One region of the Paenibacillus sp. FSL M8-0212 genome, then DNA from elsewhere that is predicted to be linked to it. Evidence: predicted binding sites of a transcription regulator. Region 1 holds the regulator's gene; each other region holds the start of a gene.
What was found. The regulator NrdR, encoded in region 1, represses ribonucleotide reductase genes. The targets are predictions, from matches to a motif close to AACACNATATATNGTGTT.
Positions count from the first base shown of each region.

Region 2: a site for NrdR is predicted at 8,262-8,279, ahead of MKX68_RS13350 (anaerobic ribonucleoside triphosphate reductase). Genes of this name have one in related genera too.
Region 3: a site for NrdR is predicted at 2,047-2,064, ahead of MKX68_RS00600 (adenosylcobalamin-dependent ribonucleoside-diphosphate reductase). Genes of this name have one in related genera too.

Region 1 is NZ_JBBORP010000001.1:311,339-321,418, forward strand. It holds gene MKX68_RS01320 (S-layer homology domain-containing protein) at 1-2,085, opposite strand, end outside; tRNA gene MKX68_RS01325 (tRNA-Ala) at 2,774-2,846, opposite strand; gene nrdR (transcriptional regulator NrdR) at 3,031-3,498, opposite strand; gene MKX68_RS01335 (alpha/beta-type small acid-soluble spore protein) at 3,615-3,836, shown strand; gene MKX68_RS01340 (lytic transglycosylase domain-containing protein) at 3,919-4,482, opposite strand; gene coaE (dephospho-CoA kinase) at 4,479-5,075, opposite strand; gene MKX68_RS01350 (manganese efflux pump) at 5,085-5,858, opposite strand; gene mutM (DNA-formamidopyrimidine glycosylase) at 6,001-6,828, opposite strand; gene polA (DNA polymerase I) at 6,947-9,601, opposite strand; gene phoU (phosphate signaling complex protein PhoU) at 9,838-10,080, opposite strand, start outside.
Region 2 is NZ_JBBORP010000001.1:2,995,261-3,005,340, reverse strand. It holds gene MKX68_RS13385 (BlaI/MecI/CopY family transcriptional regulator) at 21-437, opposite strand; gene MKX68_RS13380 (catalase) at 648-2,111, opposite strand; gene MKX68_RS13375 (winged-helix domain-containing protein) at 2,402-3,208, opposite strand; gene MKX68_RS13370 (Fur family transcriptional regulator) at 3,184-3,579, opposite strand; gene MKX68_RS13365 (GGDEF domain-containing protein) at 3,852-4,964, shown strand; gene MKX68_RS13360 (aldo/keto reductase family protein) at 5,105-6,043, opposite strand; gene MKX68_RS13355 (ATP-binding response regulator) at 6,207-7,844, opposite strand; gene MKX68_RS13350 (anaerobic ribonucleoside triphosphate reductase) at 8,327-10,080, shown strand, end outside.
Region 3 is NZ_JBBORP010000001.1:145,122-155,201, reverse strand. It holds gene MKX68_RS00605 (DEAD/DEAH box helicase) at 1-1,626, opposite strand, end outside; gene MKX68_RS00600 (adenosylcobalamin-dependent ribonucleoside-diphosphate reductase) at 2,125-4,764, shown strand; gene catA (type A chloramphenicol O-acetyltransferase) at 4,847-5,494, opposite strand; gene MKX68_RS00590 (flavin reductase family protein) at 5,725-6,285, shown strand; gene MKX68_RS00585 (acyltransferase family protein) at 6,860-8,953, shown strand; gene MKX68_RS00580 (extracellular solute-binding protein) at 9,212-10,080, shown strand, end outside.

The DNA of each region.
Region 1 (10,080 bases):
TAGTGAATCCAACAACGACTTCACCTGCGGATCAAGTCTCAGTGCGTTCAAAATGATCTGGAGCGCTTCTGCACGAGTCGCCATGCCTTTAGGATCGAAGCGATCCTTTTCTTTGCCGTTGACGATGCCCGCTTGCGCTGTTGTTCTAATTTCACTTGCTACGTAGGACTGATTCAGATCAGTGAAATAGCCTTTGGATGTGTCTTTCGCCACGTTATTCAGGTTAATGATACGAGACAACATGATAATCATTTCTTCACGTGTAATCGTCTGCTCTGGCATGAATGTACCATCCTCATAGCCTGTGATTACCCCTAACGCGGCAAGACTTACGATCGTATCTTTCGCCCAGTGTTTGTCGAGGTCTTTGAACGCCACATTACCGCTGATATCAGTTTGGATGTTGAATGCGCGACTCAGCATCGTAGTGAATTCTGCGCGTGTAATCGTTGCATTAGGTCTAAATGTGCCATCCTCATAGCCTTGAATCAACTGCAATTTCAAAAAAGTATCGATCGTTGGTTTTGCCCAGTGCCCATGAGTATCCGCAAAATCCGCCATCGTATTCTCTTTCTCTGCTGCTGCAGCTAGGGCATCAAGTTTTTCGACCAGGCTAGCGCTATTCAAAATGTTGCTGTTAAATACATCTACCGTCGTCGGTTTAGGCTGAGGTTCAGGCTTCGGTTCAGGCTGCGATGATGAGTCCTTAGGGGGTAAAGGTGGTACCCATGTGCCTCCACCGCCAGGAGTTGCCTTCGCTGCAAATGCATACGATAGGGTCACCGTCGTGCCTGTGTTATTCGTCACTGTAGCCGTGTTGCCATTGATCGTTGCCGTCGTTAGCGTGGTGGCAAATGTATATCCACTCTCCGCCGTCAATGTTACGGAAGCCGTGTAGGACGTATTTCCGCCGAATGTCGTCGCAGCTGGACTCCATGCTACAGTTCCAGCCGTAAATTTCGCCGTTCCTACATTTGCTGTCGTACTCGGTGTAGCTCCAGTCACAGGTGCAGTGACCGTAATCGCTGCGCTGTTAATCTCCGCTGCTGTTGCTGCAAATGCATACGATAGGGTCACCGTCGTGCCTGTGTTATTCGTCACTGTAGCCGTGTTGCCATTGATCGTTGCCGTCGTTAGCGTGGTGGCAAATGTATATCCACTTTCCGCCGTCAATGTTACGGAAGCCGTGTAGGACGTATTTCCGCCGAATGTCGTCGCAGCTGGACTCCACGCTACAGTTTCCGACGTAAAGTTCGCTGTGCCGACATCTGCTGCCAGGCTTGGCATAGCTCCTGTCACAGGGGCTGTCACCGTAATCGTTGCGCTGTTAATTAATTCGACTGAACGTAATTTGACGTATGCAAATCCTACGAATGTGCTAGTATCTCCGTCGAAACTGCCGCGCCCCGTTATCGCACTAGGCGCGCTATTTTCAGTATTCGTCCAATATTCGTAAGTTCCACTCACAATGATCGTCCCGCCGATACCTGCGCCACCCTGACTACCAGTGGCAGTTATAACACCGCCATTTATCGTAATCGTCCCATTACTACCTCCGATACCCGCACTATACAGACCACCAGTGGCTGTTATAACGCCGCCATTTATCGTAATCGTCTCACTACTACCTCCTCCGATACCCGCGCCACCACTCTGACCACCAGTGGCTGTTATAACGCCGCCATTTATCGTAATCGTCCCACTACTACCTCCGATACCCGCGCTATACAGATTACCATTAGCCTCCAGCTTGCCCATGCTTGCTCCAGTAGATTGTGCAAAAATCTTCAAGCTGCCAACAGAAACATAAATTCCGGCATCGTAGTCAGTCCCGGACACCGTTACATCGCTGTTATCTTCAAGGATAATATGGGCACCGCCCCCTACCATAATCGGGCTAGACTTAGTCCATGAACCACGGAACAAATACCAGCCGCTTGAAAGGGTAGAATAATCCTCAAAATTGTTGCTGTCGATGATCGTTACATCAGCTTGCGTTTGTTCTACGCCGTTCTCGTCTAAATACGTTACCCCTGTACTCGCCGATACGGTCGATGCTGCCGACGGAAGCATTGATACGATCAACGTTACAATTAATAATATCCGAACGAACAACTTCCATGCTGCTATCTGGCTTATTGAACTAAATCGCCATGCTTGGGTATTGGGTCTTGTATCTCTCATCTCTAACACCCTCCATTAATAAAAAACTAGTAACGATTAAACGAGCACAATAAATTCTAGTAAACTGTAAATATTCGAATCTATATCTTTAACCGCCACCTCCGACTTGTCAGTAATCCCAACGAAGACTCATAAATGCTGCAATTTTGATCGCGTCATACGGCTTTAAATGAGTCCTCTCTATAACCCTTAATAAGCCTTTTTCCGATCCAATTCGTCTGTTGTAGGATAAAATTACGTCAACATTCATCATTATATTTTATCAAAAAAGCTATCTCATAGATGAAATGTAAAGAAAACTTTAAACTTCACGATTCAAGGGAGGAGAGGTCATCGCCTAGGTGCATGGTTACGAATCTTCCTGATTTAATTTTGGAAAAAGAAAAGAGTCGAATGCTCATCAATTTCATTCGACTCTTGCGAGAACAACCTATCATGTGTAGGTTCAGTAATATAATATTGAATGGAAATTTATTAATTAAGACTTCGTTCCCAAGTTCAAAAAATTCTGCTCGAAGAGTACAATTTCTGATTAATAAAGCAACAAAAAAAACCCTTGCTATACAAGGGTTTCAACGATTTTAAGGTATGGAGCCTAGGGGGATCGAACCCCTGACCTCATCGCTGCCAGCGATGCGCTCTCCCAGCTGAGCTAAGGCCCCAGGATATGAAATAGATAACTAGTCCAACACTGCAACGTTCCACAGGCGACTCCTATATCATATAAAATCCAGCTTTCGCTGTCAATCACTTTTTAAGATCCAAAGTGATTGGAGAAGAACAACCGATTTCTCTGGTACACACGGACTGGAACTCCAGACTGCTCTTCTCCCTTTCCCCACTTCACTAATCCTCCAGATTGTCTTTGGACAACAGGGATTTCAGTTCTTTCATGAACATATTGATATCTTTGAACTGACGATACACCGACGCAAAACGGACATACGCCACTTCATCAACTGGAAACAACTGTTCCATCAATAGCTCACCAATCTGGCGACTCTCAACTTCAGCATCAGCTGTATTACGCAGAGATTTCTCCACTTCAGATACCATCATCTCCAGCGTCTCAACGGAGACTGGACGTTTCTCACAGGCACGAATAAGCCCGCGAAGAATCTTGTCCCGGCTAAACTCTTCCCGGCTGCCATCTTTCTTGATGACAATCAATGGAGTCTCTTCAATCATCTCAAACGTTGTAAATCTTCGGGCACACTGCTCACACTCACGGCGACGACGAATGGATTTTGCTTCGTTGGCCGGACGCGAATCAAGCACTTTGGTACCCATATAACCGCAATAAGGACACTTCAAATCAGATCACTTCCCACGTTTTACTTTTTACCACATATTCCCTGTACTGATTTTGTAATGAAAAACGCATTGCCGACACATAATACTTTTACCAACCCGCGAGGAGGTGAACAGCAATGGCACAAAGCAATGGTAACTCCAACAACTTGGTGGTAACTAAAGCTTCCGCAGCACTCGAGCAAATGAAATATGAAGTTGCTCAAGAACTCGGAATCAGCATCCCACAAGACGGATACCAAGGTAACATGACTTCTTACGAGAACGGTTCGATCGGTGGATACATCACGAAGCGTCTGGTAACAATTGCAGAACAGCAATTGGCAGGTCAATACCAATAATATCTGCATCGTAATACGCTACACAGAGGAGCATGGAGCGGCCGGTGAACAACCGGCCTGCTCTGTGCTTCTACTTATATACTTAGAACGTATTATAGATCTTTACATACTGATTATAATAGTAAATGACTCTTTGTACATAGTGACGCGTCTCACCAAACGGAATATCTTTCACTGTATCAAACGAGCCATCCCATACACCATCTCTAAGCCAACTGTTTACTTTGCCTGGTCCCGCATTATAGGCAGCGATCATAACTGCTTCATTGCCATCGAATTGATCGGACAGATTCCGCAGATACCATGTGCCTAATTGAATATTTCGTTCAGGCTCGTGCTTTAATTCCTCCAGCGAAGTGTCGGGAATTTTGGCTTGTTCCAGTATCCAATTCGCCGTGTCCGGCATCAGTTGCATGAGCCCAATGGCACCTCGTTTGGATTCTTTGCTTGTCTTAAAATTGGTCTCCACCTTGATAATGGAAGCAATCAGAAACGGATCAACCTCATAACTCTGAGATTGGGCACGAATCTCTTCCTTATAATGAATGGGATAGAACCATGCCATCCAGTTTGTATTCAGAAATAACACCAGTACAAAGGACACAAACATCAACAGCAGTACACGTTTCTTGCGCAATATTCTCATAACAAACCCTTACGCTGTAGATATGAGTCAATTTGCTGCTCCGTCGCAGACCATAAGCCGCTGTTATCGATGACAATGTCTGCCAGCTGTTTTTTGCGCTCAATATCCATCTGTACATCCATTCGAGCCTCAGCCTGTGCTGCAGTCATTCCATCCCGACTCATCAAGCGATCTCGTTGCACCGATCTCGGGACATATACGACCATGACTTCCTCGAAACCGTCCTCCAGACCTGATTCGTAGAGCAATGGAATATCAGACACCACAAGTTTATCCGGATGTTGCAATTCGTATGCAGCAGCCCGTTCGCGCATCTCTCTTCGGATCGCCGGATGTGTAATAGCCTCCAATGCCTTTCGTTCCTCAGGTTGTTGAAAAACAATGCTTCCGAGCTTTTTCCGATCCAGTGTTCCATCTTCGTTCAGTATGGCTTGTCCAAACCGCTTAACAGCGGCGGCCAACACGGGATGCCCGGGCATCATAACTTCCCGGGCAATAACGTCTGCATCGATGAGCAACGCTCCCTTACTGGCGAGATAGGCGGAAACACTGCTTTTGCCTGTCGCGATCCCGCCGGTTAAGCCTATATTCATCGTTTCACCTCATAACAACTTCATTATTCCCATAATCATTAACAATAGCGCTGGCAATACAGACAGTCTTCGCATCCAGCGCAGAGCTGAGAATCGTAATCCCACCTTCATGCCGAGTGACAGAAAAGCCCCACTAAACAGTGCAATAATGAGTGCTGTCCATAGTGTAGGGAATCCCAGAAGTGCCGCTCCCAAACCTGCTCCAAACGCATCCAGAGACAGGGCAATACCTAGCCACATCGCTTCTTGAGCAGAAATACTCCCCGAGTTATCCATATCCGCCTTGGAGGGACTGCGAAGAATCTGAATGACAACGCCCAGCTTGCGCAGCTCCAGTGTAAATACCATTCGTTCCAGTGATCCATTTGAAGCCGACTGCTCCAAATCCAGTGCAAGCACCTGATTTCTGCCCTTTGAATCCGACAGTCTCTCTTGTGCTTCTCCCACTCCAGTTACCGTTGCTTCTGCTGCCTCACCCATTCCAGTGTCTGTTTCCAGCTGTTCTTTGCCTTGCTTTCGAATTAGTTGCAACAGTGACCATGCACCAATACCTATCAATATAACGGCTCCCACGATCGAAGCGATATCCGGTGACACCACATGGGACAACAACACACCTACTTGCATCGACAAGGCAATAACCAATCCCGAACAGATCGAAATAACAGCGATAGATAACAGGGGAATCTTAGTCCTCCGTAACCCATATGTAATCCCGACTCCAAAACCATCTAAACTAAGCGCCAAAGCAAGCGCCAGCAATGAAATAAAATGATGCAGCACCCCGGACTCCTCCTCTGTGCGGTACTCGTGCCAACTGAAGATGCCAGTATGGGTATACGCCCGCTTATTTCTGCCATATCAGTATATGGAGGGAGGAATCCAAGGGTGCTATGATTTCATCATTTCGTTCATTCAGTTCATGTTACAGCAGCTGACAGTTCGGACAAAAATGCGTGCCACGGCCACCAACCACCGTTTTTTCAATTAACGTACCACAAGTTGTACAAGGTTCTGATTTGCGTCCATAGATTTTCAGTTGATGCTGGAACATCCCCATCTCACCCTGTCCATTCACATAGGACTTGATGGAAGATCCACCTGCATTCACTGCATCTTGCAACGTAGCCACAATCGCTTCATGCAGCACCGTTAACTGAGCTTCGGTCAGTGTCTTGGCGATGGTCTCGGGATGGATACCTGCGCGAAATAGAGCCTCGTCCACATAAATATTCCCGATACCAACCACATATGCCTGATTTAAAAGCACAGCCTTGATTTTGGTTGTACGCTTGCCAACCGCCTCGCGGAATGCAGTTACCGTAAAGGCTGGATCAAGCGGCTCCAGTCCCAGCTTCAGCAAAGGTTTGGACACCAGTTCCTCACCTGCATTAAACAAATGCATCGTACCGAACTGACGCACGTCCTTATAACGCAATTCCGTACCATCATTAAAATGGAAGATCACATGTGTATGTTTCTCTACATCTTCATGCTGCTCGTACACACCGTACCTTCCTTCCATCCGCAGATGGGAGACAAGCACCAGCCCGTCCAGCAAAATACGCAAAAACTTGCCGCGGCGCTCCACCCCAATGACGGTATGTCCCGCGAGTTCCATTGCAAATGCATCTATGTCGTCCGGCCGCTGAATAATCCGCGGCAAGCTAACGGTAACATGATCAATCGTTTTGCCCACAATAAGTTGATTCAATGTTCTTCTGACTGTTTCGACTTCCGGCAATTCCGGCATGATGTTCTCACCTCCCCTATATTATAACGGAAGATGGCGCTCAGCGGGACCCTTTTCTTATATCTCAAACATGGAAGGGCCTATTGTAAAATACCGGAAAAACCGCGCAACACTTGATTTATTTCGCTTCGTACCAGTTATCACCAAAGCTGACTTCTGCTTTCAGCGGAACCGACAGTTCCAATGCTTTTTCCATGACAGAAGGCACTAATTCCTTCATCAATTCCAATTCATCCGCAGGCACTTCGAATACAAGTTCATCGTGCACCTGAAGCAACATACGGCTCTTCAACTTGCGTTCCCGCAGCGCTTCATCCATCTGTACCATGGCCAGCTTAATGATATCTGCCGCAGTTCCCTGAATCGGTGTATTCATCGCCGTACGCTCTGCGAAGGAACGCAGATTGAAGTTACTGGCATTAATCTCTGGCAGGTAGCGACGTCGCTCCAACAGCGTTTTGACGTAACCATCCTGACGAGCTTCCTTCACAATGTCATCCATATATCGGCGGACACCCTGGAACACTTCAAAATACTGATCAATAAACTGCGCGGCCTCTTTACGTGTAATGTGCAGGTTCTGTGATAAACCATAATCACTTATGCCATACACGATACCAAAGTTAACTGCCTTGGCGGAACGACGCATATCCCCATCCACATCCTCAGGCTTCACGCCAAATACATCCGAAGCGGTCTTTGTATGAATATCCATATCGTTGACAAACGCTTCCTTCAAGCGCTCATCGTCCGAAATGTGTGCCAGTACACGCAGTTCAATCTGGGAATAGTCTGCTGCCAAAATGGACCACCCGGGTTCCGAAGGAACAAATACCTTCCGGATTTTGCGACCTTCCTCCATCCGAATCGGAATGTTCTGCAAGTTCGGGAATTGACTGCTAAGTCGTCCCGTTGCAGCAATGGTCTGACGATAATACGTATGCACCTTGCCATCCCGATCGGATATCTCTTTCAGTAATCCTTCCACATAAGTGGATTGCAGCTTGGCAAGCTGACGATATTGCAGAATATGCTTGACCACATCATTATAAGGAGCCAATTTCTCCAATACTTCCGCATCTGTGGAATAACCCGTTTTGGTTTTCTTCACTACCGGCAAGCCCAGTCTATCAAATAAAATCTCACCCAGTTGCTTCGGTGAATTCAGATTAAATTCCGTTCCTGACAGTTTGTAGATCTCAGCCATCAACCTGCTGATCTGTTCTTCAAACTCACTACCCAAAGCCTGAAGATCGGCTGTATTGGCCTTGATGCCCTGTTTCTCCATGTCCGCCAATATGCGTGACAACGGCATCTCCAGTTCATGGAACAGCGAATTCATCTCATCCGTTTCCAACACCTGCTCCTGAAGTGGAATAATGGCTGCGACAGCAGCAGCTTTGCGGCATAGGAAATCACCCAAGATCTCTACTTCCGGCACCTTGTACTTGGCCCCTTTGCCCATAACCGTGTCATCCTCCACAAGTGATGGCAGACCATACTTGGTCGTGAGTCCACTAATCGTCTGGTTGGATTCCGTTGGATCAAGCAAATAAGCTGCCAGTTGTACATCAAATGACGCACCAGCGAATTCAATGCCATGCGCATGCAGGGCCAGATCTACACGATGAAGATCATACCCGCGCTTGGGCTGCTCTGAATTACCAAGCCATGCCCGCACTGGAGCCGCAGCATCGGAATGAAGCAATTCGGGAGATATGAACGTATACGTTCCAGCGGAACCTAGAGCTAGTCCAACCAATTTCGCTTGGTGCGGGTTATCCCCATGTGTCTCCACGTGGAGGACATCAATGGAATCCAGTGAACTGAACAGCTCACTGATGTTGTCTTCTGTTGCAATGGAAGACTCCACCTCGGCAGCAGGGACCGCTTCCTGTTCAGAACCGATGCTGCCACTGAACGACAGACGTTCGAGCAAGGATTTGAATTCCAGCTTCGCCAATGCAGGGCCAGCATGTTCTTCTTTTAATCCAGCGAATTGCATATCCTCCCACGTCTGCTCCAGCGGAACTTCCCGGTGAATCGTCGCGAGTTGTTTGCTCATCCGGGCATCTTCGGCATGGGCCTCAATCTTTTCCTTCATCTTGCCTTTCAGCTCACTTGTGCCGTTCAGCACATCCTCTACCGATCCGAACTGGTGCAGCAGCTTTAACGCTGTCTTCTCTCCAACCCCGGGAATCCCTGAAATGTTATCGGACGCATCACCCATCAGACCCTTGAGATCAATGATTTGCAGCGGCGTCAGACCATAACGCTCTTTAATCTGAGCAGGATCATACAGCTCAATATCGGTTACCCCTTTACGCGTCAGCCCGATATGTACATGTTCGGAGGCGAGCTGGAGCATATCTTTGTCACCCGATACAACAAGCACCTGTCTGCCCGCTTCATCTGCGCGTTTGGTTAACGTTCCGATGATGTCATCCGCTTCAAATCCAGCCAGCTCAAACTGAGCGATGCCAAGTCCTTTCAGCAGTTCTTTGAGCAAAGGGAATTGCTCTGACAACTCTGGTGGTGTTTTCTCCCGTCCGCCCTTGTATTCCTGGTACCCTTCGTGGCGGAACGTGATTTTGCCTGCATCAAATGCAACCATAACATGTGTAGGCTTATGCTCTTCAAGCAGTCTCAGCAGCATCGTAGTGAAGCCATATACCGCATTGGTATGCAGACCTTTCGAGTTGGTCAGAGGCGGCATTGCAAAAAACGCCCTGTAAATAATGCTATTTCCATCTATGAGAATAAACTTGTCCATTCCAGCACCTCGCGTATTATATGGTCAACCTCTTCAAATTACATCTACTCTCATGATACCATACCCACCTGTCACATCAAAAAGAATAGCCTCTTTCACTTCACATTTAATCGCAAAAAAGAACCTTCTCCACAGACAGCTGTACACAGCCTACCTGAGAGAAAGTCCTTTTCCATTCATATGATTGCATTACTTAATCAGTACTGATTCCCCAATTCCCCAAATCAATACTCTTCCTATTGATTCAGATCCGGACGTTTACCTGTCACCAGGTATACCGTGCTCTCACCAATGTTGGTTGCATGATCGCCAATCCGTTCAATGTAACGTCCAACCATCATTAACAGCATAGCCTGAGAAGCCTGATTCGGGTGCTCTGTCATTAACGTGTAGAGATCACTGATCATGTGGCTATACAGTTGATCGACCTGATCGTCAGTTTGAGCCATTTTATAGGCCAGATCTGTGTTTTCTTTCAG
Region 2 (10,080 bases), 2.7 Mb from region 1:
TCGAGCGGGTCTTCCACATATTAATCGCTATCCTTTTTCCATTGTTTGATCTTCTGTTCCAGGCGTTCAATCAGACCCGCATCTGCTTCGTCCAGCGCATCCAGCATATGATTCAATGCCAAAGCTCCGAATTCATCCACCAACTCATGTGACAGTTCCTTGGATTGGTCGTTCATAAACTCCTCCTTACTCTGTACCGGTTGGTACAAAGATGTTCTGCCCTTCTGAGACTTTCCGAGAAGTCCCTTGTCCACGAGCCGGTTCATCACGGTCATGACTGTATTAAAATTGACGTCTTTGTCTTGTTCAAGTGCGGTCTGCACTTCACGGATGCTGCTGCCAGGACGAGCCCATAAAATGTCCATGATCTTGGCCTCCAGCGGACCGAAAAATCGGTTGAGCCCACGCTCACCCACTTTGAAATTGTGTATTCTCATGTTCTGACACCCCTCACACTACCCATTGTAGTGCCATCAAATGAGAAGTCAACCTCTATGTCAGCTATTTTATGTAAATGATTTGTAAATTTGTTTTCCATTTCAGCAAAAAAAAGCGAAGGACCGGGAAATTCCGCACGTTCACGGTTTGCCCGGTCTTCACCGAATATCAGTCTTTATGATTTTGTGAGAATATGGTCACACTGTACTTCATTTTCCATCCTGTGACGGCATATGTGCAGAAATATCCACGCCGAGTCCATGAGCCAAACGTCCGCCAAGCTGTCCATCCGCCCGGAAGAAATGGCACAGGGCACGCATTTGAATATCGACAGATACTCCCTTAAGGTCATTGATCAGATTATCCAGCAAATGCTGCTGCTCTACAGGGGTAAATGAACGGAAAAGCTCTCCTGACTGCGTGTAATCATCCGTTTTCTCGATTTTCTCGCGTGTAACATGCCCTTGCAATGGGGCCTCACTGTCCCGGTATGCCGGATCTTCCTGCGGGCTGGTTCCTGAACTGTTGGGTTCATAGTTCACCGGAGATGGATCTTGATTCACATTCATAAGTCCATCACGCTGATGATTACGAACAGGTGCATACGGGCAATTCACCGGAATTTGCAAATAGTTCGTACCAAGCCGGTGACGCTGTGTGTCCGGATAAGAGAATAAGCGTCCTTGCAGCAATTTGTCTTCGGAAGGCTCAATTCCAGGTACAAGCGCACTAGGAGAAAAGGCAGCCTGCTCCACTTCAGCAAAGAAGTTTTGCGGATTCCGATTCAGGGTCATGGTGCCCACCGTATGGAAAGGCAATACATCTTCAGGCCATGTTTTGGTTGGGTCGAGCGGATCAAAAGCAAAATCATCCATCTGCTCAGGCTTCAACAGCTGTACCTGAAGCTTCCACTGCGGGTATTGCCCGTTCTTGATATGTTCATGCAGGTCCCGGGTAGCATGATTAAAGTCCTGCCCTTGTACCTCGGCAGCTTCCTGACGAGAGAAGCCTCGTACGCCCTGTGCAGACTCCCATTTGTATTTCACATAATGGACCTGCCCTTGTGCATTAATCCATTTGAAAGCATGTACGCCGAAACCATCCATCTCCCGATAACTTGCCGGTGTGCCCAAATCTGAGAACAACCAGGTCATCATATGTGTTGATTCCGGTGAGAGGGTCATAAAGTCCCAATAACGGGCTGGTTCCTGAATGTTTGTATCCGGAGCCGGCTTCAAGGAATGTACCATGTCGGGGAACTTCATCGCATCACGAATGAAGAACACAGGCAGATGGTTGCCGACGAGATCATAGTTGCCTTCCCGAGTGTAGAATTTGACAGCAAATCCACGTGGATCTCGTGCAGTCTCTGGTGATCCCGTACCATGAATAACGGTTGAGAAACGAACCAGTACATCCGTCTCCGTACCCGGATCTTGCAGGAAGTCTGCTGTTGTATACTCCTTCATGCTCTGCTCCAGCGTGAATACGCCATGAGCACCTGCACCTCTTGCATGTACGACTCTTTCTGGAATACGTTCACGGTCAAAGTGGGCAATTTTTTCAATGAGATGGTAGTCTTCAAGCAGTGTCGGCCCTCTTCTGCCTGCTGTGCGGGAATGCTGGTTGTCACCTACAGGTGCTCCCTGATTCGTTGTCATACGTTCTGTCATCCTGTCGTCCTCCTCTAATGGGTCTCACGGCTGCTATATATCTACTATTAAAATCATATTCGGCTTCGAATTAAATATACATTTAGACTTGATCTAACTGTTAAATTGATTCTAACATGTCCTGCTCTGCTCTTGCATGAGGTTCACATGAGTTTAAGATGAGGTTCTTCAACACTTCATGAATGAAGCATGAACATGTTTTTAAGGGAATGATCCATATCTGCCTATCTATTAAGTAGTACCCGAAAAAGCATGAAGTGAAAGATAAAATTTAGGCAAAAAAAAGCGGACTAATCCGCCAGGCGGTAGCCCACTCCTCTTACTGTTACGATATATTGCGGCGAAGACGCGTTATCGCCCAATTTTTTGCGCAAGCTTTTGATATGAACATCGACCACATTACTTCCGCCCGTAAAGTCTGTCTCCCAGATATCACTGAGCATCTCCTCACGGGAAATGACTGCACCTTTGGCATCAATCAGCTTGAGTAACAGATCATATTCAGTCTTGGTTAGATGAATCCGGGTATTATCGCGTTGCACACTCATCCGTTCACGATCGAGCCACAGATCCTTGAATCCAATACGATGCCCTTCCTCAGGCAAAAAACCACGTTTGGGCAGAGCAGGACTGTTGCCAATCATGCGCTGTACCCGGTAAAGTGCTTCCTGCGGGCGTGCAGGCCACACCAGCAATTCCTCCTGAAGCATCGGTCCACTCGCGCTGCCAATCATCTTCTCACCGACCAGATACAAACAAGGCGTGGTATGTTCCGCCTCCCGGTTCAATCGGCTGCTGATCCCAGCGAATGCATCTATGGTTCCTGCAACAGACAGATCATAGATCAACAGATCAAAGACAAGACGCTCATGCAGATCCGGTTCCCAGCGATGAAAGACCAGTACATCAAAGCAGCTATCCGTTAAGGCTTTTACCAGTTCATGAACCTGCCCCGGCATCGGGCTGATCAGAATAACACGCCTTGTAACAGGACAATTGTCCACAAGCGGTGTTGAGTCGGACAAGGCTGGTTTAACCCTAAGGGGTAAACGGCGGCCAGGCAGTTTTATTTTTACTTGATCCGTTTGTTTCTGCATTCCCCGCAGACACCTCCAAAGACCACATGAGCATGATCGATTGCATATCCGGTTTCTTCAGCTACCTGTTTCATCCATTGTGGAGGAACCTCCGTCATCACCTCGTCCACTTTGCCGCACACTTCACACATAATGTGCTGATGATCATCCATACGGGCATCGTACCGGCTTGCTGTCTCTCCGAGTTTAAGTTCCCGTATCAATTCTTTGTCCGTCAGATAACGAAGCGAATTATACACCGTACCATAGGCCAGATTATATCCTTGTTCCACGAGTCGATTCATGACATCAGCAGCTGTCGGGTGATCCTCCGAATGGCGCACCACATCGTATACCGCTTGCCGTTGTATCGTCAGATTTAAAGTTCTCACAACCATTTCTCCTTTATTATTGATCCATTTTATATGAAATCAGACACTGATCTTCTACTTATGATGGTCTTCCGAAAAAGAAGGAATACATTTTGATTTAGATTAAGTATAAATCTTATTGTATATTGAAGTCAATATCGCTCTAACATCCTGTATATGCAAATAAAACACCTTTCCCAGCAATCCCCTCATAAATTTGGGATAATATGGTTCGCTACAGCACCACTTTTCAGATAAAATATAGGGATGTGCGTATAAAGGGGGAATGTCGGTTGTTTAGCACTTTTTTCATTAATATCTGTGTCATGATTACATTTATGTATGTGTCCGGGATCATCGCGAAGTTCTATAGTATCCGATTGCCTTTTCCCTCGTTACGTGTTCAGTTGATCGGCGGCTTATTATTCGGTATATATGGCACAGTACTCATGAACTATTCTTTTCCTTTGAACGAGACTACGATTGTAGATCTACGGCATCTGGCCATCGTTACCGCAGCGGTATATCTGGGAGGATTGGCTTCGGTCGTTACGGGACTAATGATCTCGATCCTTCGTATTCTGATGTTCGGCTTATCTTCCTCTGCCATAGATGCAGGATTTGTCATGACACTGATCGGACTGTCCGGTGTATACTTCGCCTATGCTCCCTGGTCCAGACTGACCAAAATAATTACAATGAATCTGCTTGGCATAACATTAATCTTTATCATCCTTATGTTGAACACGGACAGCATGAATTCATTAATGAAGGTATATCCGTTACAAATGACCATTTCCTTTGTCGGTGGATTATTTATCTATTTCATCGCTGAATTCATTAATAAATCCAATGAAATGTTATTTCTATTGGAGAGAAGAGCATCTACCGATCATCTTACCAACCTGAGCAATCGACGACAGTTCGAAAAATCACTTCAACTGGAACTTCAGCGTGCGAGGGATTACCAACAGAAGCTTTCCTTGCTTGCCATTGATATTGACCGATTCAAAAAGGTAAACGACACCTATGGTCATTCCGCCGGCGATGCGGTCCTGAAGCAACTTGGACAACTGCTCGTTGAGCATGCGCGTTCTGCTGATATTGTGTCACGAAACGGTGGGGAAGAATTCGCCATTCTCTTGCTCGACTGTGGACACCGTCAGGCCGTAGCTACCGCCGAATCTATACGGCAGGCTGTAGAGAAATACCATTTTGCTCTGCCCGATGGACACACGACACGTCTAACCATTTCCATCGGTGTAGCCGTGTATCCCGATCATTGTGATGATCATGACGATGACGATTTCTTCGAACAGGCCGACCGTGCTTTATATGAAGCGAAGAATACAGGGCGTAACCGTGTGTGTGCCTTATCTTTTCGTTCCTTGCCTCTTACACTTTAAAGTAAGATCTAACCTTTCAATAAACTAACCTTTTCAACCTTCTCAAAAAAGGGATGTCTCGCTCGCCTATTCAGGCGCACAGGACATCCCTCTTTTTATGGATCATTACATATCATCTCAGCTTGTGTGCTGACAGGAAATCAAGCAAGAATGCTCTCAATCTCTTCGATAATGGCAGCATCCAGCTTCACGCCAGATGCAGCCGCGTTCTCTTTTACCTGCTCGGGACGACTCGCCCCTACAAGTGCACTGGATACATTGTTCTGGCGTAGAATCCAGGCAAGGGCCAGTTGGCCAACCTTCAGATCCAGCTTGTCCGCCACTTCAATCAGTTGACGAACTTTCCCGATGCGATCCGCATTGATCTTTCCTTCGTCCCATCCTAGCTTAGCCGCACGGCTATTCTCTGGGATATCGGAAACGGACGTATATTTCCCCGTCAATAGACCTTGAGCAAGCGGGGAGTATACGACTTGTCCGATGCCTTTACGCTCGCCAAGCGGGATAATCTCATTTTCGATATAACGGTCAAACATGTTGTACACTGGCTGATTGACCACGATACGATCGAGGAGCAGACGATCTGCTGTACCTAATGCATCTTCCATCTGAGCCGCAGTCCACTGGCTGACGCCAACATATAAGACTTTGCCTTGGCGTACCAGATCATCAAGAGCGCGGAGTGTTTCTTCAATTGGTGTTTCAGTATGATAACGATGGCAGTAATAGATGTCGACATATTCAACGCCCAGGCGCTTCAAGCTGGCTTCACATTGCTCCTTGATATGTTTGCGAGACAACCCCTGGTCATTCGGACCATCACCCATTTTGCCAAATACTTTGGTTGCAAGTACATAAGAGTCACGGGAATATGCTTTGAGCGTCTGCCCCAGCAGTTCTTCTGCTGCACCCCGTTCGTATACATTGGCAGTATCAAAAAAGTTAATGCCTTCATCAAATGCAGTTTCAATTGATTTCACCGCATTCTCACGTTCCACATACCCTCCGTACGTCAGCCAGCTTCCCAGGCTGATCTCGCTCACTTTCAGTCCGCTTCCACCTAATCTGCGATAATCCATTGATTGCATATCCTCCTCTGTTGGTTATAAAGATGAAGTTCACTTTCTATTGTAACGTAACCAGCTCGGAATAAAAGGGCTTTGGCTCAGAAAATGGAAAATGCAAAGAAGCGCACCTATAACAGGTACGCCAATTAGTATATTCCTTCATCTGTCTGCTCGTTTAAGGCAGCGTAATACTCAATGCATTCAACAGATCAGCCTGTCTGACCGGCTTGGTCAGAACAGCATCAAAGGCTTCTGCTTCATGCAATTCAATGTGCATACCATAAGGAACAAGAACAATGACGGGCAGATTCTCCAGTCTCTGTTTCAGTTCATGTACAAAGTCGGCTGCGCCGCCTTCCAGTAATCCCATATCCACAACGGCTACATCCGGCATGAATCCTTCCTTGATCCAATCATGCGCTAATGTCAAACCCGAGGTCATGTGTACATCCATCTCCCACCTACGCATCAGGGAAGAGACGCCTTGCAGAATGTCAGGGTCCTTGGCAAGCAACACCTTTTTCCCTTTTAACCGCTGCTGAACACTTGCGAGTTGAGGTAACTCCCAGTATCTGCGTAACGGAAGGGAAATGTTGAATTCCGTCTCATTTTCCTGCACACTACTCACCTGAATACGGCCATGCATGAGAATGGCAAGATTCTGGCTTACAGCTAAACCCAGATTGCTTCCAATCAGTTTTTGAATATTCAAATTTTCATCTTGGCTGTTAAAGGTTTGTGTCTTCTTGTCCGATAACATCTGACCCGTGTACTTCACCTTGAGCAGAAGTGTACCGTTCTCTTCCAATTCTTCTCCATTCACTACTGCTGTGATCAGAACGGAACCTTCACGCGTTGAATCGAGAGCATACTGAATGACGTGTGCAAGCAACTGTCCAATCTTGACTTCATCACCAACGAACACTTGAGATACATTCAGTTCAAGATTTAATCCCAGCTCAATGTTCTTGCCTGTCGCAATACCGGCATAGAGATACACCGTATTCTCAATGGTACCTACCAGATCAAACGGATCATCATGTATAACCGTTTTACCTGCTTCATTAATATTGAAATTCATCATATTATTAAGCAAGGAAAGCAGAATATTGCCGCTTGTCTCAATCATGTTCACATATTGGGACTGCTCCTCGGGCATATCCGGTGTGCGCATCAGATCTGTCAGTCCCAAAATACCGTTCAAGGGATTGCGAATCTCGTGACTCATCAACTTCAACATCTGTGTTTTGGTCATCGCCTCAGATTCGGCTCGTTCTTTCTCTGCCTGGAGCTGTTCTTGCATTTGTTCCGAATCACTCAATTTCCGCTCCTGAACATGCAGCGTACTTTCCAGATCGACAACATAACCCAGGAATACAGCCATCGCCTTCAGTGTCTTCAAATCGGTTTCGCTGATCACATACCCAGGATCATCCATCAGACAGATGGTGCCAAATGTTTCGCCCGATCTTCTCATAATAGGCACGCCCACGAAGAAACGATTGCCAAGTCCGCTCGTAACGCCCATGGATCGTGTCATCGGATGTTCACATGTATCCGGGATCGTAAGAACACTCCCGTTGTCTCTTAATACCAGGCTGCAATATGAATCCGTAAATGGAAGTGCACTGCCTTTAACAACTAACTCTTCCGTACGATTAAAAGCCTCCAAAATGACATTGGTCACCCCGTCATTGGTGGCAACGAAGATGGTATTAACCTTCAATATACCGCTTAATACGTCTACGATATGGGCCGCAGCTTCCTTAATATCTTCATAGAAGCCTCTCGTAATGCCTTCTGCCGTCCCCATGATCCACCCCTTTTGTCTTAGCTGCACTTTCAAATCTGTATATCAGAATGTTTAATCACGTACAGGGGTTCATCAAGAATCCGAATAACTGTCACAATCTATACTTATATGATTAACACCGTAGAAGTAAAAGAGAATCATACTCCCTGCCGATAGCCTGTTTTTGGACAAAAGCAGGTCTTGAGTTGATGGTTTAACAACCAAAAATGGTTTGCAAATCGCCTTTTCAGATGGATGAAAGTCCATCTTGTCTCACTTCGAATATTATCCTTGCAGGATAACTAGAAATTATACGCTTCTACTCAGACTTTGGGAACCTTTATCCACAGCAATTAAAGGAAAGTCCACGTTGCCCACTACGTTGTGTGACCATTATCACACCCAAAAAACCACATATAGTTTATAAATGGATAATATGAATCTACATATAGTATTTAACGTGAATTGAATGATACCCAAAATCATTTTAGGAGGAACCTTACATGAACATGCTTGAGTATGCCACTCCACCGGCATCCGATCTATTATCCGACCTGGGAAGACGAATTATTGGCGCAGAAGACGCCGATACGCTGAGGGAAAATGCGAATCTGAACGGAGACTCCTTCAGCGGCAAGATGAGCAGGCTCGGTTCGGAGACAGCCAAGTGGCATGCTCTGCGTCATGTGTTGCCGGAAGAGCTTGCCCAAGCTGTGGAGAACGGGGATCTGTATGTACACGATCTGGATCAGTATGCGCTTGGAACAACCAACTGCATCTTTATCCCGTTTGACCGTCTTCTTGCTGCGGGTTTCAATACAGGCAACGGATCGGTTCGCACACCTCAGACGATCATGTCTGCAATGGCCTTGGTTGCGATCATCTTCCAATCCCAGCAGAACAGTCAATATGGCGGTGTATCGGCCAATAAGATTGACTGGGATTTGGCCCCTTATGTACAACGATCGTTCCGCAAACATTACCGCAAAGGGCAACGCCTCTTTGGTGAGCATGCCCTGCTTGAGGATGAACAGCTTTATCTGGACAGCATCGAAGCGAAAAATCAGTGCCCGCGCGCATATGCCTTCGCCTATGAAGAGACTGAGCTGGAGACAGGACAAGCTGCTGAATCACTGATTCATAACTTGAACACAATGAGCAGCCGGGCAGGTGGTCAGATTCCATTTACTTCACTGAACTATGGATTATGTACATCAGCAGAAGGACGGTTGGTATCACGCTCGTTGCTGGAAGCAACCATTCGTGGCCTGGGCAACGGGGAGACTCCCGTGTTCCCTCAACATATTTTCCAATGTAAACAAGGGATCAATCAGGCTCAAGGAGAGCCGAACTATGATTTGTTCCGCCTCGCAGTCACCTGTTCATCCCGGCGGATGTATCCCAACTTTGTCAATGTGGATGCTTCTTTCAATCTGCCTTACTATCATCCGGAAGATCCGGATACGATCATCGCAACTATGGGATGCCGCACACGTACACTGGCTGACCGGTTTGGTCGCAATCGTCAAAGTGGTAAAGGTAATCTGTCCTTCAACACTATTAACCTTGTCAAGCTCGGCATCCGGTTTGGCATCTGCCAAGGTGCCAGAGCTGTTGCTGACCGTGCCGGATTCTACACGGCTTTAGAGTCGGTTATGCATAATGCCGCTTCCGGCCTACTGCACCGCTACCGAATTCAGACAGCACAGCCTGCCAAGGCATCGGACTTCATGATGCGGGAGGGTGTCTGGGAAGGTGGAGAACAGCTTGACCCGAACGAGCCGGTTGCCGATCTATTAAAGCATGGAACGTTATCTCTTGGTTTTATCGGTCTCGCAGAATGTATGACAGCTCTCTATGGGCGCCATCATGGGCAGGACCCTCATGTACACCGCGAAGCGCTCAACATTATTCGGACCATGAGAGAGTTCTGTGATCGGATGAGCGAGCAGCATAACTTGAATATCACACTGTTTGCCACACCTGCTGAAGGGTTATCCGGCAAATTCACGAAGATCGATAGAGAACGATACGGCCTCATTGCCGGAGTTAACGATCGTGAGTATTATACGAACTCATTCCATATCCCGGTATACCACACTCTTCCAGCTTATCGGAAGATTGAACTGGAGGCCCCATTCCACACTTTATGTAACGCAGGAGCAATCTCCTATGTGGAGCTTGACGGGAACGTTCGAGCCAACACCGCAGCTTTCCTGCGAATTGTACAGTATACACTGGCGCAGGATATCGGTTA
Region 3 (10,080 bases), 170 kb from region 1:
CATGATTTTGTACAAACTTTTCTCAATGGACTCCTTCTTCTCCAGCCGTTCCAGAATGACATCCAGCCCGCCGATCACCATCTCAAACATATTGATCTTCTCATGCAATAGATTCAAGATGTGTTCCTCAATGGTTCCGCTTGTAGATAAATTGAAGATGTTCACGTCATTTTGCTGTCCAAGCCGGTGTACCCGACCGATCCGCTGCTCTACCCGCATAGGGTTCCAAGGCAGATCAAAGTTGATCATATGATGGCAAAATTGCAGATTAATGCCCTCGCCACCCGCTTCGGTTGCAATCATGGCCTGCACACGCCCGCGGAAGAGATCCATCATCCAGTCTTTTTTGCCTCGATTCATGCCACCCCGATAGGGTACAGCTGTAAGTCCGTTGTTGCGGAAATAGTTTAGCAGATACTCCTGCGTGGCCCGGTATTCGGTGAAGATAATGACTTTTTCATTCATGTTCCGAACCAGCTCCATCGTTTTCTCCGCTTTGGTATTCTCCTTGATCGCTTTAATATGGGCCACGAGTTCCCAAATTTTGTCCCGAAGGGGAGAGTCCAGCGGAAGTTTCTTCGACAGATTAACCAGTGTCACGAACACGGCATCCCGACTGCTGCACACTTCCCGCTGCAATGTAACAAGGGATAGCATGCTGCTCAGATTGCCGCCAGCTTCCTGATACTGGTCTTTAACAAAGGAAGTCACGCCATCATACAGCGCTTGTTCTTCGGGCGATAGTTGCAAGTTCACGTTGGAGACATTCCGTTTGGTAAATTGAACGGGGCCTTCTCCGCGACGGTTACGAATCATGACTTTGGATAACTCGTTCTTAAGCTGTTCCTGATTTTTCGGAACCCGCTTGTCTACAACAAAGTTGGCCGCAAAGTCACCCTGACGACCCAGTTGACCGGGCTTCAGCAGGTTGATCAGATTGAACAACTCGCTCATATCGTTCTGCACAGGTGTAGCTGTAAGCAGCAGACAATATTTTTTGCGCAATTTCAGCATGAATTGATAGTTGGTTGTTTTCTTGTTTTTGAGTTTATGAGCCTCGTCAATAATAATCATGTCGTAATCGGTATTCAGCAGCATATCTTTATGCGGGTCACGTTTGGCTGTATCCATGGAAGCTACAACCACTTCATTCTGCCAGGAATAAGCCTTTTTCTGGGCAATAGCAGGGATGCCGAATTTCGAATTCAACTCCCGCACCCATTGCAACACAAGAGATGCTGGCACGAGAATGAGTACCTTGGATACGAGACCCCGAACCATATATTCTTTCAGAATGAGACCGGCTTCAATGGTTTTGCCAAGACCCACCTCATCGGCGAGAATGGCCCGGCCTGACATTTCAAATAATACTCTGCGAGCAGTGTCCATCTGGTGAGGGAGTGGAGTAAGGCCTTGCAGATGCTTCAAACACTGGATCTCGTCAAAATTGGGAATCAGATTGGTTTCTTCGGCTTGAATGCCCAGTTGGAAGAGTCGATAATCCCCCCAAGGGCCTCCTTTATCCAGTCGTGATTCCAACTGATTGATCCAGCTCCGATCAAATTCCAACGGAACGGGCAGTTCGGCTACTGGTTGATTCATGTGGTGCGGGTTCTTCCGGTTCATGGTGCTTCCTCCCCTGCCATACGTGATGACGTTTTATTCGTAGGTAATAGTATGGACGAATGAGAGTCAGTTCATAACTATGTAAGTTGAACTACATTTTATTTGCACGAACACTACGATGACAGAACAACCTTCCAATCGCTGTTATCCCCAGATTTCTTTGATTCCCTTTTCTGGAGGGGGAAATCCGGGATTAGCGTATGCTTCCGATGCAGCTTTCTTTCAGAAAGCTTTTAGGCGAACGCTTCGCTTCTTCAGGTTATTTCTGTCCTCTCCGTTCTTGTGTAAAAAGTTTAGTTGAACCAATGTGAACTACAGTTTATTTACAAGAAGCTTGTCCGAGTATAGGGAGTCTATGAAGATGGACTGTGATAAAAGTCATATGGAAAATCAATATATGGTGTATTATACTGAATTTATATCACTATATGTGGTGTTTTATCATAATTTACTCTTGTAGTGAAAATGTAGCGTTATTCGGGGAGGTTGAACGTAGCGATGAAATCAAACCAACGATCGCATCAATTAGAAGGACTTAGCGAAAAAATATTTCTGGACCGATACGCCTGGAAAGATGCTGATCCGAATCATGCCAAGGTCGGAGATGTGGTATTGGTATTAACCAAGGATGATCCCAAGTTCCCAACCAAGGAAGTGGGCGAAATCATAGAACGTCAGGGCCAGCTTGTACAAGTAAGGATTCGAAGTGGAGAGATCATCCAGACAAACGTGGAGAAATTGACACTCAACATAGAAAAAACACCGGAAGAGATGTGGGACCGTCTTGCCAAAGCAATGGCATCTGTAGAATCCACAGCGGATCAGCGGGCAACGTGGGAGTCCAAGTTCCGCTCCGTATTGGAAGATTGGAAGTTAGTACCCGGAGGCCGTATTGCTGCGGGCGCGGGGGCAAGCGATGAGTTGACACTCTTCAATTGTTATGTCATTCCATCTCCGCAGGACAGTCGGGGTGGCATCATGAGAACCTTGACCGAGATGACGGAAATTATGGCACGTGGTGGGGGTGTTGGTATTAATTTGTCCTCTTTGCGTCCTCGACGAGCGGTGGTGAAAGGTGTCAACGGATCATCCAGCGGTTCCGTATCGTGGGGCGGGTTGTTCAGTTATACGACTGGACTGATTGAACAGGGCGGAAGCCGCCGGGGTGCGCTCATGCTCATGATGAATGACTGGCATCCGGATGTGCTGGATTTTATTACCGTGAAACAAACGATGGGGCAGGTGACCAATGCCAATCTGTCTGTATGTGTGAGCAATGCATTTATGGAGGCTGTCAAGCAGGATGGAGATTGGGATTTGGTTTTTCCCGATACAAACGATCCGGACTATGATACCGAGTGGAACGGGGATATGCAGCAATGGAAAGCCGCAGGTCATTCGGTGGTGCACTATCGTACACTGAAGGCTCGCGAAATCTGGCATACCATTATTGAATCAGCCTGGAAATCGGCAGAGCCTGGTGTGGTATTCATGGAGTACTATAACCAGATGTCCAACAGCTGGTACTTCAATCCGATCATCTGTACTAATCCGTGCGGGGAACAAGGTTTGCCTGGCTGGGGTGTATGTAATCTGTCTGCGATCAATCTGTCCAAATTCTACGATGAAACAAATCATGATGTGGCATGGGATGAACTGGCGGAAACCACTCGTATCTCGGCTAGATTTTTGGACAATGTCATCGATGCAACACCATATCATTTTGAGGAAAATAGACTGAATCAGCAGCGTGAACGCCGGGTTGGGCTTGGCACGATGGGATTGGCAGAGCTGATGATTAAGCTGCGTATACGATACGGCAGTCCTGAATCCCTTGAATTTCTGGATAAACTGTATGGATTCATGGCAAAGGAGGCCTACCTGGCATCGGCAGAGATTGCAGCAGAGAAGGGAGCTTTCCCAGCTTTCGAAGCTGAACCGTACTTACAGAGTGGATTCATGAAAAACATGGTTGCGACGTACCCTGAAGTGGGAGAGGCCATTCGTAAACAGGGCATTCGAAATGTCACACTGATCACACAGGCGCCAACGGGAAGTACAGGTACGATGGTGGGCACATCAACAGGTATTGAGCCGTATTTCGCCTTCAAGTATTTCCGTCAAAGCCGTCTAGGTTATGATGAACAGTTCGTACCGATCGCACAAGATTGGCTGGATGAACATCCGGGTGAAGCTTTACCAGACTATTATGTGACGGCGATGGATTTGTCGGCTGAGAATCACATCCGGGTGCAGGCTGCGATTCAGCAATGGGTGGATAGTTCAATCTCGAAGACGGCCAACTGTCCGGCTGATTTTACAGTGGAGGATACGGCTGAGCTGTACGAACTGGCCTTCGACCTTGGCTGCAAGGGAGTAACGATATACCGCGACGGCAGCAGGGATGTGCAGGTGTTGTCCACGTTGAAGAAGGAAGAGACCAAGGCTGGAGATCAGAACACGGCGGAAGCTGAAGAGAAGACAGTCGTATCTGCAATAGAAAACCCGAATAATGCGGAAGGGCAGGCAAGTGATGGAACTTCCAATAGCCAGGTTGGTGTTAGAACGCATTCTTCCGATCAAGTCCCTTCCTCTTCTACAGTGCTGGATAAACAATATAGAAGCCGTCCTCAGGTACTGCGTGGTGCGACATACAAAATCAATACGCCATTCGGGATGGCTTACATTACGATCAATGATCTGGAGGGAACGCCGGGTGAGATCTTCCTGAACGTGGGCAAAGCGGGATCGGACGTGTTTGCCATGGCTGAGGCACTCGGTCGAGTATGCTCTCTGTTCCTTCGATACGGAGATCATGGGCACAAGGTGGAACTGTTGATCAAACATCTCAAGGGAATCGGTGGTTCGGGAGCGATTGGCTTCGGAGCCAATAGGGTTGAATCGATTGCTGATGCAGTCGCCAAAGCATTGGAAAGTCATGTACAGAGCAATGCTCAGGAGAACGAAACTGGAGCATTACAAGAACAGAACCAAGATAAGAGCGCATATCCACAAGTGGAGGATCAGAAAACCTTTACCGAATCGAGAGATTTATGTCCTTCATGCGGCTCGGCATCCCTGATGAATGTGGAAGGATGCAAAACATGCAGCAGCTGTGGGTACAGTAAATGCAATTAAATATCTCTTGAAAAAAAGAGAAAAAGAAAGGCACTCCTGACTCCATTACGAAGTCAGGAATGCCTTTTTGTCATTTAGCTAACTAACACCAATCCTGGCATCGATCTGCAAGTGATTGCAATTCATTAAATACAACACCGGCATGGTAGCCGTCGCACACGGCATGATGTAACTTAACGGATAAGGGAAGATATACTTTATCGTTCTGTTGAACATATTTCCCCATCGTGAAAATAGGTAACAAGTAGGTTCCCTCATTGTAAATATTCAGATTAAATCCCGTAAAGTTCACCCAAGGAATACTGGAAACGGGAAATGTATTTGGTGGTTCATTGGGTTTGGCAACGAATTGTTTGTGATCTTTGTAATTCTTCATATCTTCCAGATAACGAATGTGGAATGTCTCGAAATCTTCATGGAATGCTGTCCAGATCGTTGAGAAACTTTTGTCGTCCTCATGAAAAATCGTATAACTCGGAGACATTTCGTCCCAATAGCCCAATTTCCCCTCTGCATCAAAACAGGTTCGAAATTCCCTGTGTGTATTGACAACCGTAGAGATCATGTGAATAAGAGCGGGATAGAACTTCAATCCTTTAAGCTTCAGTTCGTTGATCAATAGAGTGATATCCAGATTAGCAGTTATGCTGTAGGTACATCTGACCTGATTCAAGTAGTGGTCAAAGTATGGCTTTCGATCCCACTGATCTAACACGATTGAATTAAACATAAGTTATAACCTCCTAAATTTGAATAATGCCTTCATTTAGGAGGTATATTTGACTGATTTGACCATATCCTATCACATTCCCAGTATCGTATTTTAGAAATTGACCATCTCAGTATAACATGAGACTGAATGTGTCGCTTATAGCGAAATCCTCTGCAAAACGCTTTTTCAACCTGCTTCTTTACTTTATAATTAAAATTGTCTTTATAACGAAGAAGAGAGGGGATTAGATGCGTCAGCCGATAGAAGAACCCATATTTTATTCTTATCCTGGAATGGTAGCGGTGGTGACTTCACGTCATGAGGGAGTCCAGAATGTGATGGCGTCCGGATGGCATACATACATCGGATCATCACCAGGCGTATATGGCATCTCCCTTCGTAAGGAAACATACTCCTATGAACTCATTGAGAAGAGCGGCGTATTCGGTGTTCATTTCCTGCCAGGTCATCGATCGGAGTGGATTCAAGCTGCAGGAACGTTCAGTGGAAGAGATACGGATAAATTCAAAAGATTCGGCATTCCATATGAGGAAGGAATCAAGGTAAGTGTACCCATTTTGACAGACGCTTATTTTGCTTATGAGTGCAAGGTTATGGACATTACGACATATGGTGACCATGAATGGATTGCAGGCGAAGTGTTGCAGCGATATCAGGATCAGAAGTACTTTCTGGAGAATGGAATGGTTGATCTGGAGAAGTTGCAAATCCCAATGTACACAGGGCGTTCAGCATACCGGATCATGGATGCGAGGACAGAAGAAAAGATTCACCCGTTCCACCTCTAGGGTCCTAGGCAAGAAGAAGCAATTATGAGCAAAACTTTCAATCCGGTCTGACATAGGTTTATAATGGATATTGGCTGCTGAGCAAGTCGGCAGCCTTTTGTTATGAATTCAATTGTTTCAATCGATGTGTGCATGGGTATGCTGGTTTGCGCAAGTGGGACAGGTAATTTTAGCCACTCGATGAAAAGTACTATATTTAACGACAAAATTAGAGTATGATTTTACAGCTATATGAGCTGGCAGGAAAGGTTACATCGGTTTAATCGTTTGTAACTATTGCTGTAAAGTATGAGGCTTATTTCGGGCGTATAATGCTAAACGTGAACTCACGAATGAATATAAAGAATATTTTAATAATTAAACTTAATGGACAGGCAACTCGTCTTTTTTAAGATTATAGAATTCACACAGAATGTAGCATCATCGGATAGTGCTTCAAACAGAAGCTTTTCTTATGTTGTAAATGAAAGATGGAAGGTGCAATACGTATGTTAATGACAACCAGAACGATCAGGAGTTCCTTTATGCCCCCAACACCGATGTTGTTGACTCACAGTAACAAGGAGGGGCATGCATGTCACAATCGTTAAATCGTAAGAGACATATGAACGGACTTGACGGCTTGCGAGCCATCGCTGTACTTGCGGTAATCGCGTATCATCTGAATTTGGATTTTATTCCGGGCGGACTGCTCGGTGTAGGTATATTCTTTGTTCTCTCGGGATATTTAATTACCGATATTCTCGTGTCACAGTGGCAGGAACATGGACGCATTTCACTCGGTGATTTCTGGGTAAGACGGGTAAGGCGTTTGCTTCCAGGCATGCTGACCATGACAGCTGTGGTGATGATCTGGCTGGCCTGTACAGACCCATCCCGGCTCGCTGCGCTTCGTGGTGATATCGTTTCGGGTGTATTATACATAAGCAATTGGTGGTATATCTTTCACAACGTTTCCTATTTCGAAAGTTTTGGCCCTCCATCACCGTTTGGACATTTCTGGTCGCTGGCTGTGGAAGAGCAATTTTATCTTATATGGCCTCTTCTACTGATCGCAGCAATCATAGTGTTCAAAAGAAAGGGATGGCTGGTCGTTTTCATTGTTGTCGCAGCTGAATTGTCTGCTGGCGCAATGGCCATCATGTATAATCCGGATTTGGACCCGAGCCGTGTATATTATGGAACAGACACGCGGGCATTTGCACTGCTTGCTGGTGCTGCTCTTGCCGTGGTGTGGCCTAGTCGCAAGCTATCGAGCTCTCTGCCTGGCATGAACCGGATTGTGCTCGATGTATCAGGACTTGCTGCGCTTGCTTTATTAATCTACATGATGCTGAATAGCAGTGAATATGATCCGTTTCTGTATCAAGGGGGCATGGTGCTTCAGGCTATCGCAACAACGTTGCTGGTAGCAGTGTTGGCTCACCCATCATCTTTCCTGGCACGTATCATCGGAGCGAAGCCACTACGCTGGATCGGAGAGCGATCCTACGGATTATATCTGTGGCATTATCCTGTCATTATTTTAACCAATCCCGCGGTGGATACGGGAGGAGCACATCCTGTACGAATCATTTTACAGGTTGCTGCAACGGTTGTACTGGCCTCATTGTCCCTTAAATATATTGAAAATCCGATTCGGTACAATGGATTCCGTGATTCTTGGTCCCGATTATGGGGAAGAGGGCGGTCATCAATCGGTATACGTAACGTATGGTGGAAGCGAGCAGGTCTGTTGATGACGATTCTGCTGTTGTCCTATACGGTATCTCAGATGATGGTCTCACATGCAGCGAACTCCGATTCCCATTCGGTATCGATGTCCAACACATTGAATGGAGAGAATTCCGTAGAGGAGGAACAGGGGCAGGATGTGTTGCCAGCTATTACAGCGACGTCAGGCTCTGGCGAAAAGAACGATGCTCATACCCATAAACCGGAAGCAGGAACGAAAGATGATCCGGGGAAAAATGAGAAGCCAACAGGAGAGTCTGCTCCAGACTCAAAACCTGACGACCAAGGCAATTCAGTGAATCCTGGCAAGGACGTTCAGTCTGAAGATAAGCCGGCTAATGACTCCGTGAATAACGAGAATGATGCGCCGGATGACGCTGGAGCGAATCAATCCGATAATACGGATCATACGGATGATACACCTGATTCATCTCAGGACAATGAAGAAACAGCTCCTCCTGCCCAGGATGGAAAGGTTCATTATACCGTTATTGGAGATTCGGTGATTTTGGATGCAAAACCGTATCTGGAGCAAATTATATCGGGAGTGTATGTGGACGGACATGTCGGTCGTCAGATGTGGCAGGCAGGCGATGTATTGGAAGGTCTGAAGCAAAACAACCAAATGGGCAGCAAAGTGGTGCTGGAGCTCGGGACGAATGGCTCCTTTAACTCCAAAAACTTGAATGCTGTGCTTGATTATCTCAAGGATGAGGATCGGGTATATCTGGTTACTGTGCGCGTACCTCGTCCATGGGAACGAACGGTGAACAGGGCGTTGAATGAGGCTGCATCCAAATACAGCAATGTCTCCTTGATTGACTGGAACAGTGCAAGTGAGGGACATGACGAATATTTTGAAAAAGATGGTGTACATCTCACTACGCAAGGGTCCGAAGCTTTTGCAGAACTGGTGAAAAACAGTATCCAATAATACGCAATCCATGTTTAATACGATTTAGCACTTATTCATTATATATAGCCTGGGGTGAAGCTACCGACGGCTGCAACAAGAAAGAGCTCTCATTGTGAGGGCTCTTTTTTATATGTTATGAACAATAAGTAAGCAAAGTAAGTTCCAAACAGGGGAACCGATATTTTTCACCCCTGCATCCGTGGATCGTCACCTTACGGTATGATAGCGTTACCATTTACAATAAGTGTATTCAAATCGCCGAGGGGGAATATAGAGATGTTGAAAAAATGGCTTTCGGGTTTCCTGGCAATAACATTGTTCTCCATTATTCTGGCTGGCTGTGCTGGCGGGGACACTTCAGAAGGAGGCAGCGGCAATGACAAAGTAACCGTCACACTCTGGCACAACTGGACCGGACAGGATGCAAAGGCGGTTGCAATGCGCAAAATTATTGAAGATTTTCGTGCGGCGCATCCAGATATTGAAGTTGTGGATGAAGGCCTGCCAACAGATGGTCTCAAAACCCGGCTTCGTACGGTGGCAGCTGCCAACGAGATGCCAGATCTGTTCGTGATGTGGCCGGATGCGATGACCAAGGAATTTGTAAAAGGGGATCTGTTGCAACCCATTAATGCAGAGCTGGACGCGAAGTCAGAGTGGAAAGACAACTTTATTCCGAATGCATTAGATGGATACACTGTGGACGGAAATATCTACTCTGTGCCGATGAATCTGGCGCCGAGTTCCTTCATTTATTACAATGAAGCTTTGTTCAAACAGTACAACGTAAAAGTGCCTGAGACCTGGGCGGAACTGGAACAAGCGATTGCTACTTTTAATCAAAATAAAGTCATTCCCATGGCACTTGGCAACAAAGCCAACTGGGTAGCTCAATCAACGATATTCAGTACACTGGCTGATCGGATTACCGGCACAGACTGGTTCCTGAAAGCGGCAGCACAAGAGGGGGCAAGCTTTACCGATCCACAATTTATTGAAGCCTTGAACAAGATGCAGGAGCTTGGCAACACCAAAGCATTCCAAGATGGATTCAACAGTATCGATGAGACACAGATGATGCAGCTTTATTTCCAAGGTAAGGCAGCGATGGTCATGAACGGCGGATGGGCCTTGGCAAATCTGGT